DNA from 2 places in the Paenibacillus barengoltzii G22 genome. Region 2 is predicted to be linked to the other one. Evidence: riboswitches for the same ligand, from Rfam matches in the RefSeq annotation. Region 2 holds a riboswitch; the other holds the start of a gene.

Region 1 (3,139 bases), on a different contig from region 2:
CCCTTGGATGAGGATGCATGGGCGAATTCACCGTCGCCGACGTAAACACCAACATGGGATACTTTGCCCGTCCCCGTCGTCTTGAAGAAGATGAGATCCCCAGCTTGAAGCTCGCTCTTCGGTACCGGTGTGCCTTGCTTATACTGAGCGGCAGACACACGTGCTAACTTGATACCCATCTTGCTGAAGACGTACCGGGTAAATCCAGAGCAATCAAATCCCGCTGTCGTGGTGCCGCCAAATTTATAAGGCGTCCCGTACACGGAATCGACGATACTAGATAGCGTCGTTGTCTCGGCTTTTGCGGAGTCGGCAAAGGCGCTACCTGCCCCCAAGGTGAATAGGAGGGCTAAACTCGTTACCGCTGCTGTCAAAGTCTTTCTCAAGATGTCTTACTCCTTCCAAGGCCTACGAGGTTAGCTTATGGATTCGGTTGAAGGTTCCCTATGATCTGCTATAGCGGTAAGTTAAAAAGTCATCTTCGGATCACGAAGTAACTCAGGATGGAGATTCGGCGTCGAATCTTGAACTCAGCCGGGCCTTCCGCTGCTCACGTAGCTTCCAGCTACGCTGCGCTGCTCAGTCCCTAAGCTTCATTCAACCTTCTCGGTGCTCCAAACCTAACTTTTTAACCTTGATTGAAATGGCAAGTTAAAAAGTCATCTTCGGATCATGAAGGATGAGACTGTTACCTTTTATAGCGAAATCAATTCACCCTTTGGTGGGTCCCCCGCTTCCCGGGTGCGTGGGAATTCGGCAGTTTCATTGTAGATGGCACCCAAGATCTTGCATAGAAATAGTTACAACAATAATTACAAAGTTGTTACCATTTACGTTCTTCATTTTACCAAAGCCGTCCAGAGATGACAAGTTTGTCGAAAAAAACGCTTCTATTGGCCTGTGTTCGCGAAGGGATTCGTGGGTAATGGTTCCTAAGAGACTAGGGCTAAAGAAAAGAGTAGGAGAAAGAAAGGGGATCCAAGGAAAAAACCCGCAGAGACGTTGTAATCAACATCCCCACGGGCTTCGTAGCGAGTTCTTATTGAACATCATCGTGATCAGCAATTTCACCGGTTACATCTTCATACTTGTCGTTGCTCATGATGCGTTTTGCGCCAACGTAACGCTCGACGTAGTACTTCTCGCTTAATTTGCTGATGACTACACCTTTGGAGGAGGAGGCATGAGCAAATTTGCCGTCGCCGACGTAGATGCCGACATGAGAAACGCCTTTGCCGGAAGTATTAAAGAAGACCAAATCGCCTTCGATCAGTTCGCTCTTGTCAACCGCCGTACCCATTTTGTATTGGGATGCGGATTGATGAGGCAGCTTGATGCCGATCTTCGAGAAGACGTACATCGTAAATCCAGAACAGTCGAATCCGGAGGTTGTGGTTCCGCCTGCAACGTAGCTGCTTCCAAGCGCGCCGTCGATGACATTGTCCAGTTTGGAATCGGCGAAAACGCTGCCAGTTCCAATGGTGAAAAGCATGGCAAAACTTACTGCTGCTACCGTCAAACGCTTCTTCAAGAAGTTATGCTCCTTCCAATGCCTACGAGGTTAGCTTAAGGATTCGGTTGAAGGTTCCCTATGATCCCTCACAAACGAGATCAATTCACCCAAAGTGGTTCCCCCGTTTCCCTGGTGAAGGGAATTCGGCTTGTTTTTCACACCTGTCATTTCTAATTTGACATCCGGCACGAATCTCCTGCCAAAGATGACAAAAATAATTACAAAACTGTTACTGAAATTGCGTTGCTGTTATTGTAACAAAGGTAGGTATCTTTTGGCAATGCCTAATTCACAAGATTAAGAGGGGAAATAGGAGGAAAGGCCTTCGCCGAACGGCGAAGGCCTTGATGTTACAGGGGTTTTAAGGAGTTAAAAAATTTTAACTTTTTTGTGCCTTGGACTGCCAAAGATGAAATTGAGAGGCGATCTTCCAGACTTTAAATGTGCAGCGAAAGAGAGGATAAGCCTGCTGCAGGATGAGGGCCAGCATCCCCGTCCAAATCCAAGATGCGGTGCCGAACAGAAGGAAGAGGATCAGGCCAAAAGCCCCGAGAATTAGCGAGATGGAGACGCCCTGCAACAAGGTTCGGAAGCAAGCCAGCAGGGAATTCCAAACTCCGGCTTTAAACAGGTAGCCGAACTGGACAAACAACAGGCATTGCCGGATAAACCAACCGTAAATGAACCAGCCCAGGATCAGCCCAAGCCCAGCGAGCCAGGTTGCCATCGGAAGTTCCATCCCGGTCAACCCCGGCCAAAGCGACAGTAGTCTCGGCACAATCCAGAAGGCGGGCAACAAGGTAAGCACGAGCTCCATCGCGTAGAACAAAATTACCGGTTTACCAAATTCCTTCATTCCTCGGAACAGGGGGAAGCCGGGGTTGCGATTTTCCGCCGGTGTGAAGCCGTAGAAGATTCCCGCCTGGATCAACGGAGTCAAGATCATGCGCAGGACGATCATCCCTGCCAGCAGCCAGCAATACAACCGAACCTCGGGATTGCTCCATAAATTCATCTGTCCCTCAAGCAAGAACAGGAGTTTCGATAGCGCCGTGGGCGGCGGGTCAGGATATCTTTGCAGCAGCGCCGTTACGGCAGTATCGACCAACCGGTACAAGAACAATCCCCACAGCAGCTGGTACAGGAACAAGATGATGACCGAGGGAAATTGGCTTTTCAGGGCAGTCCACCCTAAACGAACGAAACTCATTTCTTTCCCTCCTTATAGAAGTATGGACCTAGGGTTACCACAGAAGTCCTCCAAGGATCGCTTCAAGCAGCTTGGTGACGCTCATATTGGAGCGAGACAACGTGGTTTCAGGGACTTCTGCTTTCAGATAGTTGTTGATGTGAAGGTTCTCCACCGTTAAGGTGTAGTCCGGGTCGATCTGAACCCATGCCAGCGGTGCTTTATATTGCAGCTTGATCTCGAGGCGAGAATCTTCCCCGTTCCATTGCTTGCGTACGGTGTGCCCATCGGTGAAGGTGAACAGCAGCGGAACCTTCGGATGGGTTGCCCCTTTGCGGGTAAAGACCACTTTCGACTCGTATATCTGACCGCTTTCCTGGTTGATTGGAGTGATTTGAATGTTGTCTACTGCAAAATCCGCCATTTTCCCATCATAG
Region 2 (3,139 bases):
CATGCCTGTCTATACTCCTCCTATATTGCTTAGTTATTTATGGCATGAAGTAGAGAAGTCCGAAATAAAATTTTAAGTGGACAATCGATCAATCGATTCCTGATTCAAATGGCGTATAATAAGCATGATCATACAAATTAGTCAGTCAGCATGGGAGAGGAGCGTTGAGGAGCATGTATGGAAATGATGGAGCACTGGATAGGCGGACACTGAAGGCAGCCTTTGAACGGACAGTTTATCAAGTGGCGGGCCACGGAAAACGCAATGTAGAAGTGTTGAAGCAGGCCTTTGCCGAGATCAGCGGCGGGGTAGACAGTGACATGTACGGTTCAGGGCAAGCGCTGGAAGCTTTCGAAGCGAAAATGGCTGCAGTGCTTGGTAAGGAGTCTGCTGTATTTTTTCCGAGCGGTACAATGGCGCAGCAAATTGCCCTGCGGATATGGTGTGACCGCAAAGGGTCCAAACGTGTGGCCTATCATCCTTTATGCCATTTGGAAATTCATGAGGAGGACGGGTTGAAGGAGCTGCACGGGCTGGAGCCGATTCTCTTGGCGGATCCAGATCGGCTGATTGAGATGGAGGACGTTCGTCAGCTGCCAGAGGATGTCTCATGCCTGCTGTTGGAGCTGCCGCAGCGCGAAATCGGCGGTCAACTGCCGCCGTTCGAAGAGCTTGAAGCTATATCCGCCTACTGCCGGGAGCGAGGCATCAAGCTGCATCTGGACGGAGCCCGACTGTTTGAAGTGTTGCCTTACTACGAAAAAACCGCCGCAGAGGTTTGCGCCCTGTTCGACAGCGTCTATATCTCGTTCTACAAAGGCATCGGCGGAATCGCCGGAGCCATATTGGCCGGGGATCCGGAGTTGACGAAGGAATCTAAGGTGTGGAAAAGACGCCACGGCGGGGATCTCATCAGCTTGTATCCTTATTTTCTGAGTGCGGATTACTACTATGAGCAGCGCATAGGAAAGATGGGGATGTATTATCGGCAAGCGCAGGAGCTCTCCAGTCTGTTTAATCAATGTCATCGGATGAAGACCGTCCCGGCGATCCCGGTGTCGAACATGTTCCATGTTCATTCGGACGTTCCCAAGGATCGATTGGAGCCCGTGCTGATTGAGGTATATCGGGAAACCGGGGTTGGCTTAACCTCTTTCGTCAAAGAGAAGGCAGATGGGGGGAGTACCTTTGAAATCAGTATCGGAGATCGCTATAGCGAGGTGCCGGAAGATCGGCTGCAGCTGGCGTTCGAGCTGCTGGATAAGAAGTTGAGAGGACTCTCGCTTTAAACCTGTATCGGTTTGAGATCAGAACACCGTAGGAAGCGACTGGATGTCGCTCCTTACGGTGTTTTTTGCATGTATGCTTCGATAATTCAAGCCTGCCCTCAAAAATGAATGCAAGAGGATGATGTATGCGCTTCCTCGAACAAGGTCGATCCCATTTTCCGACCCATTCGCCTTTTCCGCATCTTTACACTTCTTGAGGCGGGGAGTATGATTCATCCGTAGCAATTTGATATGGCGAAAATACCTGATCGCTGAGTTCTTTCTTTATTTCAGAAAGAAACGGGGGAACCAATGAAACGCGTCCAAAAGGGCGGGTTTCCGGGGTGAATCGCTTGATTTGGCCAACTTGGCCAAACTGCGTAGGGCTGCTTTCGTGCCCGAATCCGTCAGCTAACTCCGTAAGCGTCCGAAAGAGGGAATTGTCGCAGTGATCTGCTTGAACTTTTTAAAGCGGCTGCGGGAAGGTCCAACTTTCCTGCGGCCTTTTTGTGTTGTTCGCTGCAGGAATGGGAAGCCTAAAGGACTACGAGCGGATCAGGATTGAAGGCTATTTTGAGAATGAAAAGAGGATTTCATCATGGTAAGCAAACTGAAGCGGGTACTGATCGGCAGACCGATGAAAAGTACCGAAATTGAAGGAGAAAAGCTAAGCAAACTTAAGGCATTGGCCGTATTGTCGTCGGACGCGTTGTCCTCCGTGGCATACGGTACGGAGCAGATTTTGATCGTCCTGATGGCGGCGGGATTTTCCGCGCTCTGGTATTCGATCCCGATCTCGTTTGCGGTACTTGGGCTTCTGTTGATTCTGATTCTGTCGTACCGCCAGACGATTTTCTCCTATCCGACCGGGGGCGGGGCCTATATCGTGGCGATGGATAACCTGGGGCGGTCAACCGGACTGCTGGCCGGCGGCTCGCTGCTTGTTGATTATATACTGACGGTAGCTGTAAGTTCGTCAGCCGGTACAGATGCCATAACATCCGCATTCCCTATGCTGCATGATCAGCGGGTGCTGATCGCCCTCCTGATGATTACTATACTGACCATCATGAACCTGCGTGGGGTCACGGAATCGGCTTCAATGCTGGCGGTTCCGGTATATCTATTTGTGGCCTCCATCTTCGTCCTGATTGTGTCGGGACTCTACAAGTATTGGACTGGCGGGATTCATGCCAGCGCACCGGAGTTCGGGACGGCCGTATCCAACGTCAGCTTGTTCCTGCTGCTCAAGGCGTTCAGTTCGGGGTGCTCGGCCTTAACCGGGGTTGAGGCGGTGTCCAACGCCATTCCGAACTTCAAGCCGCCGGCGGAGCGGAATGCCGCAACCACGCTGGTGATGATGGGTGTCATTCTCTGCACCATGTTTATCGGTATTAGTGCGCTGGCCTATTGGTACGGCATTGCTCCAGATCCGAAGGCCACCGTGATTTCTCAAATCGCTGAATCGACCTTTGGGAGAGGGAGCTTGTACTACTTGATCCAAGGTATTACGGCGTTAATCTTGTTTTTGGCCGCCAATACGGCTTATTCGGCCTTCCCGCTGCTGGCGTTTATGCTCGCCAAGGACAAATACATGCCGCATGCGTTTATGGTGCGCGGTGACCGGCTTGGCTTCTCCAACGGAATCATCTTCCTTGGTGCAGCTTCAGCGCTGCTGGTGCTAGGATTCCACGGTAACACGGAGAGCTTGATTCCGCTCTATGCGGTTGGGGTATTTATTCCGTTCACCTTGTCCCAGCTGGGGATGATGGTTCGCTGGATCAAGCACAAGCCCCAAGGTTGGGTGGTCCGGTTCACGATTAACACGATTGGCATGCTAACGACGCTGGGCATTACGCTTATCTTTATCA

The links. A riboswitch is a leader RNA that binds a small molecule or an ion and turns the genes downstream of it on or off. The one in region 2 is predicted to bind cyclic di-AMP.
Region 1: it holds a riboswitch for cyclic di-AMP, as region 2 does, so the genes downstream of both, C812_RS20910 (C40 family peptidase) here and C812_RS16715 (APC family permease) in region 2, are expected to answer to the same signal.

The regions. Positions count from the first base shown of each region.
Region 1 is NZ_KE159656.1:40,053-43,191, reverse strand. Features, by position in the region: gene C812_RS20915 (C40 family peptidase) at 1-386, opposite strand, end outside; gene C812_RS20910 (C40 family peptidase) at 1,040-1,531, opposite strand; cyclic di-AMP (ydaO/yuaA leader) riboswitch at 1,536-1,672, opposite strand; gene C812_RS20905 (hypothetical protein) at 1,893-2,723, opposite strand; gene C812_RS20900 (M1 family metallopeptidase) at 2,758-3,139, opposite strand, start outside.
Region 2 is NZ_KE159654.1:414,019-417,157, reverse strand. Features, by position in the region: gene C812_RS16725 (imm11 family protein) at 1-76, shown strand, start outside; gene C812_RS16720 (threonine aldolase family protein) at 174-1,289, shown strand; cyclic di-AMP (ydaO/yuaA leader) riboswitch at 1,529-1,709, shown strand; gene C812_RS16715 (APC family permease) at 1,867-3,139, shown strand, end outside.